3 regions of the Caballeronia sp. AZ1_KS37 genome follow, and region 3 is predicted to be linked to each of the others. Evidence: predicted binding sites of a transcription regulator. Region 3 holds the regulator's gene; each other region holds the start of a gene.

Region 1 (5,306 bases), 170 kb from region 3:
ATGTCTTCAACATCAAGATGATCGCGGACGCCGGCGACGCGATCTTCACCAATCTGCCGCTCTTGTTCGCGATCGGCGTGGCGGTGGGCTTCGCGAAGGACAACAACGGCACGGCGGGTCTCGCCGGCGCGATCGGCTACCTCATCGAAGTGGCCGTGATGAAGGACATCAACGACAAGCTCAACATGGGCGTGCTGTCGGGGATCATCGCCGGTATGGTGGCCGGCTATCTGTATAACCGATACAAGGACATCAAGCTGCCCGAGTATCTGGCATTCTTCGGCGGCAAGCGCTTCGTGCCGATCGTGACAGGCGTCGCGTGTCTGGTGCTCGGCATCGTCTTCGGCTACATCTGGCAGCCGGTGCAGGCGGCCATCGACGGCGCGGGCAACTGGCTGACGACCGCCGGCGCGCTCGGCACCTTCGTGTTCGGCGTGCTGAACCGCATCCTGCTGGTTACGGGTCTGCATCACATCATCAACTCGCTCGCGTGGTTCGTGTTCGGCTCGTTCACGCCGCCCGACGGCGGCGCGATCGTGCACGGCGACCTGCATCGCTTCTTCGCGGGCGACAAGACGGCGGGCGGCTTCATGACGGGCTTCTTCCCGGTGATGATGTTCGGTCTCCCGGCCGCGTGCCTCGCGATGTTCCATGAAGCGCCGAAGGAGCGCCGCGCGATCGTCGGCGGCCTGCTGTTCTCCATGGCCCTGACCGCATTCCTGACGGGCGTGACCGAGCCGATCGAATACTCGTTCATGTTCCTGGCTCCGGTGCTCTACGGCATCCACGCAGTGCTGACGGGCCTGTCGCTCGCCATCTGCTCGGCGCTCGGCATCCATCTGGGCTTCACGTTCTCGGCGGGCGCGATCGACTACGTGCTGAACTACGGTCTGTCGCAGCGCGGCTGGCTGGCGCTCGTGGTCGGTGCGGTGTACTTCGTCATCTATTACGGCCTGTTCCGCTTCTTTATCCGCAAGTTCAACATGGCGACGCCGGGCCGCGAGCCGGCCACGACCGACGCCGAAACCGACGTGGCGCAAACCGTCGATGGCGGCCTGATTCCGCCCGTGCCCGGCGCGGCAGCAGCCGTGTCGAACACGCGCGCTGCGAAGTACGTCGCGGCGCTCGGCGGCGCATCGAATCTGACGCTCGTCGATGCCTGCACGACGCGTCTGCGTCTGTCGGTCGTGGATTCGGAGAAGGTGTCGGAGCCGCAGTTGAAGAGCATCGGCGCGCGCGGCGTGTTGAAGCGCGGCGCGACCAACGTCCAGGTGATCATCGGGCCGGAAGCCGATCTGATCGCCGATGAAATCCGCAGCGAACTCGAGCATTCGTCGACGCGCGGCGCAACGCCCGCATCGTCGACGCCGGCGCAACCGGTCGCGGCAGCGGTGAGCGGCGACCAGACGCCCGGCCCGCTCGATCCGGACCCGTTCCGCTGGCTCGCGGTGTTCGGCGGCGCGACCAACGTGGTATCGCTCGACGCGGTTGCGCAGACGCGCCTGCGCGTGGTCGTGCGCGATCCGTCGTCGGTGGATCGTCAGCGTTTGTCGTCGCTGGATGTGGCGTGGGTGTCGGCGGATACGTTCCACATCGTCGTGGGCGCGGCGGCGCAGCGCTATGCGGCGCAACTGTCCACGCGCTTGTCCGGCAACGGCGGCGGCGCTGCACCGATGCCTGCCTGAAGCGGTAATCGAAGCTCGATAACAAACGGCGCCCGCGGGCGCCGTTTGTGTTTTCAGCGAAGTGCCAAAGAAAAAGCCCGCCGTCTCGTCGACGGCGGGCTTTGCAATTTCTGCAATGGCACAGTCAATTGTTACGCGTAGTCATGCAACGCCGAGCGCATCTTCTTCATCGCGCTCGCCTCGATCTGGCGAATGCGCTCCGCCGAGACGCCGAACTCGTCGGCCAGTTCATGCAGCGTCTTGCCGCCCGAGCCGTCGTCCTGCACGTCGAGCCAGCGCGCCTTGATGATGCGGCGGCTGCGTTCGTCGAGCGATTCGAGTGCATCGGCGAGGCCGTCGCTTTGCAGCCTGTCGTGCTGCCGCGCGGCGATGACGTTAGTCGGCTCGTTGTGCGAGTCGGCCAGATAGGCGATGGGCGCGTACGCTTCCTCGCCATCCTCGACGTGGCCTTCGAGCGCGATATCGCCGCCCGACAAGCGCGTTTCCATCTCCGCGACTTCCTCGCGCTTTACGTTCAGCTCGCTCGCGAGACCTTCGATCTCGTCCGGCGTGAACGCGGAATGGCTGGTCTTGTGACTGCGCAGATTGAAGAACAGCTTGCGCTGCGCCTTGGTCGTCGCGACCTTCACCATGCGCCAGTTGCGCAGGATGTACTCGTGAATCTCGGCCTTGATCCAGTGCATCGCATACGACACCAGGCGCACGTTTTGCTCTGGGTCGAAGCGCTTCACCGCTTTCATCAGACCGATGTTGCCTTCCTGGATCAGGTCGGCGTGCGGCAAGCCGTAACCGAGATAGTTACGGGCGATCGACACGACGAGGCGCAGGTGCGAAAGCACCAGCTGGCGCGCGGCGTTCAGGTTGCCCTGCTCGCGGAATTCGGTGGCGTACTGTCGTTCCTCCGCCTGCGAAAGCATCGGAATACGGTTCACTGCTTGTATGTATGAATCGATGTTGCCGATCTGGCCGGTCAGCATCGACGACTGCGCGTACGTCAGCGCGCCTGCCGAAGATGCCTTGGCAGGTGCCGAGCTCACAACATTCGGAAGGGTCATCGCATTGGTCACGCTCATAAGCTCCTTATCAACAATTCACGTGCCGCTTAACGACCGCGGCAAGTCAGACACGATATTAGCACTCCAGTCCATCGAGTGCTAAGTGTTAGAGCAGAGGGGAATGTGGGAGTTCCCACAAAAACTATCGAATTTGCGGGTCCAATAGGACGGACTGTTGCGCGAGCAGCGGAAGAAACTACCGGAGGCTGAAACGTTTTCGCATCATTTACCTTACTTGCCCACTGTCGCGATCAGAAATTCTACAAACGGGGGCGCGCTGATGCGATTTCTGCAAATGTTTTAAAACGTCACTAGAATCGCCAAGCGACAGCAATTTACGAAACACACCCGCTATCCGAGCAAATTGGGGTGCAAATGCATAAAAACAAGAGTTCGTGGCCCCGCCCGCTAGCGCGCGTGGCGGTTTGTACTGCATTGGGTCTCGCGTCGGCGGCGGCTCATGCCGACCGATTCGGTGTCCAGATCGCCGGCGGCGTCGCCGACCACGACATCAAGAAGGCCGATCTCGGCCTGTCCTGGGATCCGGGCCTCACCTGGTGGGAGATCGGCGGTTTTCACTTCACGCTCATCGGCGAAGGTCACGTGTCCTACTGGCACACGACCGAGGACAACGCCGTGCATCCGAACATATGGGAATTCGGCATTACGCCAGTGCTGCGCTTCGTGAAGAGCTCGGGCTACTTCCGGCCGTTCATCGAGGCGGGCGTCGGCGTGCGGCTGCTCTCGCACACGCGCATCACCGAGGATTTCAGCGTCGGGTCGGCGTTCCAGTTCGCGGACATGGTGGGCGTCGGCATGATCTTCGGGTCGAAGCAGAGCTATCAAGCGGGATTTCGCTTTCAGCATCTGTCGAACGGCGGTATCAAAGAGCCGAATCCTGGTATAAATTTCAGCCAGCTATATCTGCAATACAACTTCTGACGAGGCGCCGGCGCATCGGTTCCTCGACACAAGGGGAATCGACAGATGCCGGCAAAAACCATTGAGGCCATCCGCGGCCTCGAGCGCGATCGCTTCCGTGCCATGGTCGAGGGCGACGGCCCGGCGCTGGACGCGCTGCTGGCCGAGAACGTCAGCTACGTCCACACGAACGGCAAGCGGGAGACGAAGCGCCAGTTCATCGACGCGATCACCGCGGGCCGCCGCCGCTATCGGCAGATCGAAATTCAGTCGCAGGATGTGCTGCCCGCCGGCCGCGATACGTGCCTCGTGTCGGGCCGTGCGCTGATCGAGATGGAATCGAAGAACGGCGCGCTGCTGTTTCCGATCGCCTACACCGCCGTCCATGTGCAGACCGAAGGCCAATGGCAGCTGCTGGCCCTGCAGGCGACGCGCGTGGCGCTCGAATAGCCACGCGCGCCGCCCATCACGCTTCCACGGCTTCGTCTTGCCGCAGGTTGTCCACGACGCGCCCGGAGCGGTTGACCGCGCTCACGACGGCATCGGCGACCGCGAGCGCCGGATTCGCATGCACCGCGACGCCGAAGCGCGTCGGCCCGTCTCCGACACGACAGCCGACGAACGCCGCCGTGTCGCCGTTCGCCGTCACGGACGTCTCGAACCAGTTCACGCTCGCGTCCACGCCGAGCGCGGCGGCGACCGCCTGCGCGTGAGCGTCGCCGCTCGTCGCAGCCACTACGGCCGGTAATGCGACGCGCCTTTCGAATACCGTAAGCGTCGAAACGTCGATGCGCGATACCGGCCCGCCCGCATCGAAATACTCGCGCTTGAAGAGCTCGCAGATCGCTTCGCCGCTGATTTCCGCGCCGGATGCATCGGTGACTTTCTGGACGGCGTGGCTGAATTCGATCTGCACGCGGCGCGGCGGCGTGAAGCCGAGACCGCGTTCGAGCAGATACGTCGAACCGCCCTTTCCGGACTGGCTGTTCACGCGGATCACGGCGTCGTAGCTGCGGCCGAGATCAGCCGGATCGATCGGCAGATAGGGCACTTCCCACACCGTGCCCGGCACGCGCTGCGCGAAGCCCTTGCGGATCGCGTCCTGATGCGAACCCGAAAACGCGGTGAACACGAGATCGCCCGCGTACGGATGGCGTGGATGCACCGGAATCTGATTGCAGCGCTCGACGACGCGGCGCACGGCGTCGATATCGGAAAAATCGAGGCCCGGATCCACGCCTTGCGTGTAGAGATTCATCGCGAGCGTCACGAGATCGACATTGCCGGTGCGCTCGCCGTTGCCGAAGAGGCAGCCTTCGATGCGATCCGCGCCAGCGAGCAACGCCATTTCCGCCGCCGCGACGGCCGTGCCGCGATCGTTATGCGGATGCACCGACAGCACGATGCTGTCGCGAAAGCCCATGTTGCGGTCCATCCACTCGATCTGATCGGCGAAGACGTTGGGCGTTGCCGCTTCGACGGTCGCGGGCAGATTCACGATCATTTTGTGATCGGGCGTCGGACGCCACATTTGCGCGACGGCATCGCAGACTTCGCGCGCGAACGACAGCTCCGTCATGCTGAAGGTTTCGGGCGAGTACTGATAGATCCAGTGCGTGTCCGGCCGCGCCGCCGCGCATTCCTT
Region 2 (5,306 bases), on a different contig from region 3:
GTTCGCGTACTGGGCGCTCAACGACATGTTCGGGCCGGTCAGCGGATCGACGCATCAGGCGCGCTACAGCAAGGGCAGCATCACGACGATCGCGGCATCGGTGAGCAACGGCGGCGGCGCATCGCTGGCGGCGGCGGAACAGGACACCGATGGCTGGATCACGGCGGTCGTCGTCGGCGAGCCGCAGATCAATCTGAATTTGCCGTCGCAGGTTTCGGTGCGGCAGGGCGGCGTGCCGGTCGGCTCGTTCGGCAGGCCGCTCGCGGATTACATGACGCTCGCGAACCTGCTGCAGCCGTGCGCGGCGCTCGCGCCCGCTGCGGCAGGCGCGCCGTATCTGACGACGCTTCTGCCCGCCACGACCAACGCGATCCGCACGGCGCGCTGTGCGACGCTTGCCGCCAACGGCTTCGTCTCGGGCGGCACGACGACGGAGCAGGCGACCGATGCGCTGAACCGTCTGCATCAGGCAGGCTACGAGAGCGATTCCGACACGCTGCACGCGCCGATGTGGGATTCGCAGGCGGTGCCGGCCGTCGCTGTGACTTACGCCGATGCGTACATGAAAGCGAGCGTGCTCGACAATCTCTGCGAGTTCAGCTTCGGCACGACCAGCGCGGCGACGGGCGCGGCCGGCGTCACGCCGCTCGTCTCGCCGATGCCGACGATCTTCGGCAACGGCAACGGCGTGCCGCCGACCAACGGCATCAACCTGGTCTACAACGCGGGAACGACGGGCGCGGCGGATCATCGGCTGGCGACGCCCGATGCCAGCTACGCGGGCGCCGCCTGCCTGCGCGCGTTATGGACGAACGGCAACGCGACGATGGCGGGCAGCGTCAATGCGATCCGCGTGAACGCGAATCTTCGCGGCAAGCCCGCGATCATCGTGCAGGGCCGGGCGGATGCGCTCGTGCCGATCAATCATGCGTCGCGGCCGTATCTGGGTGCGAATCGCGTGGCGGAGGGAAGCAAGAGCCAGCTTTCGCTGTATGAGATCACGAACGGTCAGCACTTCGACGCGTTCCTGAGCGTGGCAGGCTTCGACACGCGCTTCATTCCGGTCCACTACTACGACATTCAGGCGCTCAACCTGATGTGGAACCACCTGAAGAACAACGCGCCGCTGCCGCCGTCGCAGGTGGTGCGGACGGTCGCGCGCGGCGGCAAGGCGGGTTCGGCGCCCGCCCTCACGACGTCGAATCTGCCGCCCATCGCGACCGATCCCGGCGCGAACGCGATCTCGGTGGCGGGCGGCATCGTCAACGTGCCGAACTGACGGTTCAGTGCGTCACGGTGGCCGCGGGCACTGCGGCCGCCGACGCCGCCGGGACTTCCGATGCGCCAGCCGCAGCCGCAGCCGCATCGGCATTCGGCCTCTGGATCGCGGTCGCGGCGGCGGGCGCCTGCACGACGATCGGCGTCGGCGTCAGCTCGGGCGAGCTCACGATGATCGACGGCGCGAGCGGCTTGCTTTTCACTTCGTCGCCGGCGACGGGCGCGCTGCGCGGCACCGTGTTCAGATAGTGGCCCATCAGACCGAAGAAGCGGTCATAGAACTTGCCGGCGGGCACGGTCTCGCTGGAAATCTTGACCATCGCGTCGCTGTTCGAGCGGATCGGCAGCGACAGCGAGCCGAGCACGCTCAAGCCCACGCTCGCGGACGTGTCGCTCTTCTTGAGCGCATAGCCGTCCTGCACGGCGTTCACGTACGCGATGCTTTGGTTCGTCGCGTTTTCGCCGGGCGTGCAAACGACGTGGAACGAGACGACGACGTGCGTTTCGGCGCTCGGCTGGAAATTCTTGGTCGCGTCGACGGTGTCGGGCTGGCCCATCGTCGTGAGAAACCCTTGCGACAGCAGCGCGCGGCGCGCGGCCTCGCAGGTTTCGTTGACGGTGGCGTCGAAATTGTGCGCGAACGGGCTCACGCCGGTGCTGAACAGCTCCTGCTGATAGCTCGGCGTGGTGGCGGCGCGGCCGCCGCACCCGACAAGGGCGGTCAGCGCGAGCGACACGAACACGAGACGCGACGATGCGAGAGATGACATGAGCGGCTTAAGACGGAGAGCGAGAGGAACGAAGGGAGGCAGGTGAAGATTGTAGTGCCAGCGGTATCACCGACGAAAAAGCATCGGTCTTAGTTCCTTCAGCAAGCGAAAAGCCCGGCATGCGAGGCCGGGCTTCGTCGGATGCGGCGTCGCGCGCCGCTTTGCGTTTCGCTTACGGGCGATTGAAGTCGACCGGATTGGCATCGGCGGCGGGACGGACGATACGGCTCAAAAAGCCGACGCGCGCCGGTTTCCCCGATGCCGACGCGCCATCGCTCACGCCGCCAAACGACGCGTTCGATGCGCTTTGTTGCGCGGCCACGCGCGCTTCGGCAGCCTGAATCTCGGCGGGATACGTGGCTTGATCGGCCATCGGCTTGTAGCCGGCGCGTTCGAGCTGGACGAGCTCGGCGCGCACTTGCGCACGGGTGGCAGGGCCGTCTTCGCGCGCTTGCGCGAAAGCCGGCGCGGCGAGTACGGCTGCAATGGCGATGGCGGGAACGATTGATTTGAACTTGAACATGATGACCTCCGGATGCTGTTTTAAGGAACGTCGCAGCGGAGTGTGTGTCTTTCCGTTGCTTCGTCGTTGAGATGCAGTCTAGGCTCCGGACGACCTAGGAAAAACCCTAATCCGACGAAATCACTTTTGTCGAATCGGCATTAATTCTGTCAATCGGTTTTTGGTTTCCATTGATCCGATTTTCCGCTTATGGACGCAGTGCCGTTTTTCAAGAGTCAAGCTGCTTAAGCGTTTTCCCGGCCTTTGCGTCCTTGAAATTGTCAAAGTCGCTCCATATAATTGGCACTCACTGCACGAGAGTGCTAACAAGATTGCCGTCCGGCGAGATCCTTCTCAAAGGACGGGTTTTCCCGCGTTTTCAGTCTCAATCAAGAGAGGAGTGTGTATGAACCTTCGTCCTTTGCACGATCGCGTCATCGTCAAACGTCTGGACCAGGAAACCAAGACCGCATCGGGCATCGTGATCCCTGAAGCAGCCGCTGAGAAGCCGGATCAAGGCGAAGTCCTGGCCATCGGCCCGGGCAAGCGCGATGACAAGGGCGCGCAAATCGCCCTCGACGTGAAGGTCGGCGACCGTGTTCTGTTCGGCAAGTACGCTGGCCAGACCGTCAAGGTCGACGGGCAGGAACTGCTCGTCATGCGCGAAGAAGACATCATGGCCGTTCTGGTCAAGTAAGCATCCTTCCTGCACGTTCGGCTTCGTCTGCCTGAGCCGCTCCTCCGAGCGCCGCAGCGAAGCCAGCAAACCGAATCGAATCAAGGAGTTTGGATATGGCAGCTAAAGAAGTCACCTTTGGCGATTCCGCACGCGCCAAGATGGTCGAAGGCGTGAACATTCTGGCCAACGCGGTCAAGGTCACGCTGGGTCCGAAGGGCCGCAACGTCGTGCTCGAGCGCTCTTTCGGCGGTCCGACGGTCACGAAGGACGGTGTGTCGGTCGCGAAGGAAATCGAACTGAAGGACAAGCTCCAGAACATGGGCGCGCAAATGGTCAAGGAAGTTGCTTCCAAGACCAGCGACAACGCAGGTGACGGCACCACGACCGCTACCGTGCTCGCGCAATCCATCGTTCGCGAAGGCATGAAGTACGTCGCATCGGGCATGAACCCGATGGACCTGAAGCGCGGCATCGACAAGGCCGTGGCTGCAGCAATCGAAGAACTGCGCAAGATCAGCAAGCCCTGCACGACGAACAAGGAAATCGCGCAAGTCGGCTCGATCTCGGCGAACAGCGACACGTCGATCGGCGAGCGCATCGCTGAAGCGATGGACAAGGTCGGCAAGGAAGGCGTCATCACCGTCGAAGACGGCAAGTCGCTGCAAGACGAGCTGGACGTCGTCGAAGGTATGCAATTCGACCGCGGCTACCTGTCGCCCTACTTCATCAACAACCCGGACAAGCAAGTCGCCGTCCTCGAAAACCCGTTCGTGCTGCTGCACGACAAGAAGGTTTCGAACATCCGCGATCTGCTGCCGGTTCTGGAACAAGTCGCGAAGGCTGGCCGTCCGCTGCTGATCATCGCTGAAGACGTCGAAGGCGAAGCGCTGGCTACGCTGGTCGTCAACAACATCCGCGGCATCCTGAAGACGGTTGCTGTCAAGGCTCCGGGCTTCGGCGACCGCCGCAAGGCCATGCTGGAAGACATCGCGATCCTGACCGGCGGTCAAGTGGTCGCGGAAGAAACCGGCCTGACGCTCGAGAAGGCAACGCTGGCTGAACTGGGCCAGGCGAAGCGCATCGAAGTGGGCAAGGAAAACACGACGATCATCGACGGCGCTGGCGAAGCCGTGAACATCGAAGCTCGCGTGAAGCAAGTGCGCAAGCAGATCGAAGAAGCGACGTCGGACTACGACCGTGAAAAGCTGCAAGAGCGCGTGGCCAAGCTGGCCGGCGGCGTTGCGGTGATCAAGGTCGGCGCTGCGACCGAAGTCGAAATGAAGGAAAAGAAGGCACGCGTCGAAGACGCACTGCACGCAACGCGCGCAGCTGTGGAAGAAGGCATCGTGGCAGGCGGCGGCGTTGCGCTGATCCGCGCACGCAAGGCGATCGACGGCCTGAAGGGCGCGAACGCAGACCAGGACGCCGGTATCAAGATCGTCCTGCGCGCAATGGAAGAGCCGCTGCGCCAGATCGTCACGAACGGCGGCGAAGAAGCTTCGGTCGTGGTGGCAGCAGTTGCTCAAGGTACGGGCAACTACGGCTATAACGCGGCAACCGGCGAGTACAGTGACCTGGTGGAAGCCGGTGTCGTCGACCCGACGAAGGTGACGCGCACGGCGCTGCAAAACGCGGCATCGGTGGCTGGCCTGCTGCTGACGACCGACGCAGCTGTCGCCGAACTGCCGAAGGAAGATGCTCCGATGCCTGGCGGCATGCCCGGCGGCATGGGCGGCATGGGCATGGACATGTAATCTGGCGAAAGCCGATTACATCGGCGCGGGCTTCGAAAGAGGCCCGCGTCATGCCGAAAGAAGAAACCCGCAGCGATGCGGGTTTTTTTTCGTCCGGACTATTTGTTCATTTCCTCGCGCAACTTCTGCGCGGCGGCCTTGTAGTCGTACGTCGGATAGAACTCCGTCCGATATCCGCCCCATGCGGTGCTTTCGATCGCGCGGTTGACTTCGCGCAACCGGTCGGCGGGTACGCGCAACGTGACGACCTGACCGATTCCCATCATCACGTACCACGACACCACTTCGACGCCCGGCGGCGGAAACTGCTTGAAGTAGCCTTG
Region 3 (5,306 bases):
CCGCCTTCGGCGAGCGGCACGAGCGCGACCTCGAAGCTGCCGCCTGCCATCGACAGCTCCTGCATGCCTTCCGTGACCGCTTTCGACAGATTTTTCGCGGCCTTCGCGCGCGCCTTGGACAGCACCTTGGCTTGCGCGAGATATTCGCTCTTCGCTTTCTCGGCGGCGGCGTTGAGCGCATCGAGATCGGCGGCGGCATCGAGTTCGGCGAGCTGGCGGCGGCGCGCGTCGTGTTCTTCCGGCAGCGTTTCGGGTTGAAGGCGGAACTTGCGCGCGGTCGAGTGCAGTTGCTCCATGCGTCTTTCGACTTGCGCGAGCCGGTCAGGATCGAGCTCCAGCCGCTGCGCATAGTGCGATAGCGAATACGACGCTTCCTGCAACTGGATTTCCGCCGGTTCGAGCGACGCGAGCACGTCGTTCAACGCGGGATCGATATCGGACAGGCCGCGCAGCTTCGAGATGATAGCGCCGAGCTGCGAGATCATCGCTTCGTCGGATTCGGAGAGCGCGCCGAGCGCACCCTGCACGCCGTCGATGAGACTCGCCGAATGCGACAGCCGATGATGCTCCGCGCTCACTTCTTCCCATTCGCCGGGCTGCGGCGCGAGCTTGTCGAACTCGCTCAGTTGCCACGCGAGACGCTCGCGTTCCAGTTGCAGCTCGCGGTCGCGATTCTGGGCGGTCTCGACGGCTTGCTGCGCGTCGCGCATCGCGCGCCAGGCACGATTCACCGCGCCGGCCGTGTCGAGCAACTGCGCGTGCGTGTCGAAGAGTTCGCGTTGCGCGTCCGGTCGCATCAACAATTGATGCGCGTGCTGGCCGTGGATATCGACGAGCATTTCGCCGACTTCGCGCAACTGCGCGAGCGTCGCGGGCGTGCCATTGATGAACGCTCGCGAGCGGCCGCCCGAATCGATCACCCGCCGCAGCATGACCGAATCGGCATCCTGCGTGAGCGCGTGTTCGTCCAGCCAGCGCACGACGAGCGGATGCGTCGAAAATTCGGCGGTGATGTCGGCGCGCGCCTGACCGGCGCGCACGACGCTCGCGTCGCCGCGCGCGCCGAGCGTTAGCGCGAGGGCGTCGATGAGGATCGACTTGCCCGCGCCGGTTTCACCCGAAAAGACCGTGAAGCCTGGATCGAAATCGATATCCAGCGTGGCGACGATGACGAAATCTCGAATGGAAAGATGACGGAGCATGGACGCTTCGGGGAAGGAAGTTCTGGCAGATCAGAGAGCGGACGAATCCTGCGACGGATGCTCGTTCCAGTGCAGCTTCTTGCGCAGCGTGGCGTACGTGCTGTAGCCGACCGGATGCAGCACCGGCACCGTATGCTTCGAGCGCCGCACTTCAATCGCGTCGTTCAGTTCGACGGCGGTGAACGACTGCATGTCGAAGTTCACGTTGACGTCGCGACCGCCGATGATCTGAATGGTCACTTTCGAATCGTCGGGCAGCACGATCGGCCGGTTCGACAGCGAATGCGGCGCGATCGGCACGAGCACGAAGCCCTGCAATTGCGGATGCAGGATCGGCCCCGCCGACGACAGCGCGTAGGCGGTCGAGCCGGTCGGCGTCGCGACGATCAGTCCGTCGGAACGCTGGTTGTACATGAAGTGGCCGTCCACCGACACGCGCAGCTCCGCCATGCCGGAGAAGCCGCTGCGATTCACCACGACGTCGTTGAACGCGAGCGCGTGGTAGATCGGCTTGTCGTTGCGCACGATGCGCGCTTCGAGCAGGCTGCGTTCCTCGCGCTCGAACTGGCCGGCGAGCATTTGCGGGACGATTTCCTGCATCGCCTTGAGCGGAATGTCGGTGATGAAGCCGAGCCGGCCATGATTCACGCCGATGAGCGGTGTTTTATACGGCGCGAGCTGCCGTCCGATGCCGAGCATCGTGCCGTCGCCGCCGAGCACGATTGCAACGTCCGCGCGCGCGCCCATCTCCGCGATGGAGAGCGCCGGGAACTCCGTCACGCCGACGTCCTTCGCGGTGCCCGCCTCGAAGACGACCTCGAAGCCCTGGCTCCTGAGGAGATCGGCGAGCGATCTCAGCGGCGCCTCGATGCCCGGCGTGTTGGTGCGCCCCACGAGGGCGACGGTCTTGAATTGGCCAATTTCCATGCCGGCATTACACCATAGTCAGAGAGCGAAAAGAACCGTGGGCGATGGCCGCCGGGCGCGCCGCGACGAGACCGTGCGGCATGACGCGGGCAGGCTCGCCGTTTGTCGCTAGAATGGAGCGGACGTTGAATGCCGACCACCCGGCGCGGCTCGCCGCTATCCGACACGTTGAGCTAAAATTTCCCCATGCTAGACCCACGTGCACAAACCCTCCTCAAAACGTTGATCGAGCGCTACATCGCCGAAGGTCAGCCGGTCGGTTCGCGCACGTTATCACGTCATTCCGGCCTCGAACTGAGCCCCGCGACCATCCGCAACGTCATGTCGGATCTCGAAGACCTCGGGCTGGTCGCGAGCCCGCATACGTCGGCGGGACGCATTCCCACGCCGCGCGGCTACCGGCTCTTCGTCGACACGATGCTGACTGTAGAAGCACCGCAAGACGAGGCCATGACCACCGCGGTCAAGACTCGCCTGCAAGGCGAGGAGCCGCAGAAGATCGTCGCGGCGGCGGCGAGCGTGCTGTCCAATCTGTCTTCGTTCGCGGGCGTCGTGCTCACGCCGCGCCGGAGCCACATGTTCAAGCAGATCGAGTTCATGCGGCTGTCGGACAAGCGCATTCTGCTCATCATCGTGACGCCCGAAGGCGACGTGCAGAACCGCATGATGGCCACGCAACGCGACTATTCGCCTTCGCAACTCGTAGAAGCCTCCAATTACATCAACGCGCATTTCGCGGGCCTGTCCTTCGACGAAGTACGCCGCCGTTTGCGCGAGGAAATCGACCAGTTGCGCGGCGACATGACCGCGCTCATGCAGGCGGCCGTGGTCGCGAGCACCGCCGAGACGGACCCCACTGACACCGTGCTGATTTCCGGCGAGCGCAACCTGCTCGAAGTGGCGGACCTTTCGTCCGACATGGCGCGGCTGCGCAAGCTTTTCGATTTGTTCGACCAAAAGACGAGCCTCCTGCAATTGCTGGATGTATCGAGTCACGCGCAAGGCGTGCAGATTTTCATCGGCGGAGAAAGCAATCTCGTGCCGATCGAGGAAATGAGCGTCGTGACGGCGCCATACGAGGTCAACGGGAAGATCGTCGGCACGCTCGGCGTGATCGGCCCGACGCGCATGGCGTACAACCGCGTGATTCCGATCGTCGATATCACCGCGCGTTTGCTGTCGATGTCGCTCAGTCATCAGTGACGCCATCTTGGCGCGCCGCGAAAGAGCGCGCCACTAGGCCGTTCGGCCAATGATGCGTCCGGAAACGCGCCGCTATAATGGTCCTCAACTTTTCCGACGACCATCTTCAGGCTCGCTTCCCTTATGCGTTTCGACCTCGAGTTGCCCTCGCAGCCCAGCGCTTCGCATCGCGTCGCGGTGCTGCTGATCAATCTCGGCACGCCGGACGCGCCCACGCCGCGGGCGGTGCGCAAGTATCTGGCGCAATTCCTGTCCGATCCGCGCGTCGTCGAAATTCCGTCATTCGTGTGGCAATTCATTCTGCGCGGCCTGATCCTGCCGTTTCGCGGGCGCGCATCGGCGAAGAAGTACGCGCAAGTGTGGATGCCCGAAGGCTCGCCGCTGCGCGTGCATACGGAAAAGCAGGTCGACGGCTTGCGGCGGCTCTTCGCGGCGAACGACTATCACGTCATCGTCGACTATGCGATGCGCTACGGCACGCCGGGCATCGGCGCGATGCTCAATCAGCTGAAGCTCGAAGGCGCCGACCGCATTCTCCTGTTGCCGATGTATCCGCAATACTCGTCGTCCACGACGGCCACCGCGTTCGACGACGCGTTCGCCGCGCTCAAGCGCGTGCGCAATCAGCCGGAAATCCGCACGATCCGCCATTACGCCGATCATCCGGCGTATATCGCGGCGCTCGCGGAGCAGGTGCGCGACTATTGGCGGCATCACGGCCAGCCGGATTTCGCCGCGGGCGACAAGCTTGTGCTGAGCTTCCACGGCGTGCCGAAGCGCACGATGGATCTCGGCGATCCGTATCACGACCAGTGCCAGCTGACCGGTTCGTTGCTCATGGCCGCGCTCGGGCTTACGCCGGTCGAATGCCGCGTGACGTTCCAGTCGCGCTTTGGGCGGGCGGAGTGGCTTCAGCCGTACACCGCGCCGACGGTCGCGGAGCTCGGCGCGGGCGGCGTTTCTCGTGTGGACGTGTTCTGTCCCGGCTTCACGGCGGATTGTCTCGAGACGATCGAGGAAATCGGCATCGAGGTGCGCGACGAATTTCTGAAGGCGGGCGGCAAGCATTTTCACCGGATTGCCTGCCTGAACTCAGCGCCCGCGTGGATCAAGGCACTGGGCGAGATCGCCGCGCAACATCTTCAGGGATGGCCCGTGCAGACTGTGCAGCCGCTCAGCGCAGTGGCCTGAGCGCGGCTTTTTCAGGCATTCACCCATGAACTACAAGATTTCGACGGAACCTGGCGCGCGTTTGCGCATCGATAAGTGGCTTTGGGCAGCGCGTTTCTTCAAGACGCGTTCGCTCGCGAGCGATGCGGTCGAGAAAGGCCGCGTGAAGATCGGCGGGGCGAATGTGAAGCCGTCTAAGGACGTGCGCGTCGGCGATATCGTCGAGATCGATATCGAACGGCTGGTGTGGCAGGTCGAAGTGCTCGGGATATGCGATGTGCGCGGCCCGGCGCCGGTCGCCCAGACGCTCTATGCCGAAACCGGGGAAGGCCGTGCGAAACGCATGGCCGAGGCCGAGCGCCGCAAGAATTTCCGCGAGCCCGCAGCGGAACTGCAGGGAAGGCCGACGAAGCGCGACCGGCGCACTATCGACAAATTTTCTCGTTCGGATTGAAGTAGCTTTCGATGGTCGCGTGAACGCCGCCGTACTCGGTGGTACGTTCGGTCACGACGCCGGACATGCAGATGGTGGTCGTTCCCGCGACGAGTACCAGGGCGACCACCGCGATAGCAAAGGTCAGTTTCATGGTATCCCCGGGAAGCGGGTTGCCCGGTCAGAAGGCGGCCGGATCAGGAAACGGGCAAGGGCTGAAAGCGGTTTGAAGCAATTCGTAGGATTAGGGTTAACGTGCGTCCTGCGCTGCTTTTTTGAAGTGTAGGCGACTCAGGGCTTTCCCTCAATCCGAAAATCGCGCGCCGCGGCGAAGTCTGTATTACGAGCCATTGCGGCGCCACCTTGCTGTC

Evidence for each region. Region 3 encodes HrcA, which represses chaperone genes, less so after heat shock. Its sites were predicted from a motif close to TTAGCACTCNNNNNNNNNGAGTGCTAA; they were not measured.
Region 1: rpoH (RNA polymerase sigma factor RpoH) is a predicted target of HrcA. The motif match lies at 2,817-2,843, and genes of this name have one in related genera.
Region 2: NCS00_RS11335 (co-chaperone GroES) is a predicted target of HrcA. The motif match lies at 2,851-2,877, and genes of this name have one in related genera.

The regions. Positions count from the first base shown of each region.
Region 1 is NZ_JALQDP010000001.1:348,336-353,641, forward strand. Features, by position in the region: gene nagE (N-acetylglucosamine-specific PTS transporter subunit IIBC) at 1-1,685, shown strand, start outside; gene rpoH (RNA polymerase sigma factor RpoH) at 1,817-2,752, opposite strand; gene NCS00_RS01710 (acyloxyacyl hydrolase) at 3,116-3,682, shown strand; gene NCS00_RS01715 (nuclear transport factor 2 family protein) at 3,728-4,111, shown strand; gene leuA (2-isopropylmalate synthase) at 4,128-5,306, opposite strand, start outside.
Region 2 is NZ_JALQDP010000016.1:71,887-77,192, reverse strand. Features, by position in the region: gene NCS00_RS11350 (D-(-)-3-hydroxybutyrate oligomer hydrolase) at 1-1,279, shown strand, start outside; gene NCS00_RS11345 (DUF2242 domain-containing protein) at 1,284-2,048, opposite strand; gene NCS00_RS11340 (DUF4148 domain-containing protein) at 2,221-2,571, opposite strand; gene NCS00_RS11335 (co-chaperone GroES) at 2,957-3,247, shown strand; gene groL (chaperonin GroEL) at 3,343-4,983, shown strand; gene NCS00_RS11325 (hypothetical protein) at 5,082-5,306, opposite strand, start outside.
Region 3 is NZ_JALQDP010000001.1:519,300-524,605, forward strand. Features, by position in the region: gene recN (DNA repair protein RecN) at 1-1,202, opposite strand, end outside; gene NCS00_RS02475 (NAD kinase) at 1,233-2,129, opposite strand; gene hrcA (heat-inducible transcriptional repressor HrcA) at 2,316-3,332, shown strand; gene hemH (ferrochelatase) at 3,456-4,523, shown strand; gene NCS00_RS02490 (RNA-binding S4 domain-containing protein) at 4,549-4,956, shown strand; gene NCS00_RS02495 (hypothetical protein) at 4,928-5,089, opposite strand.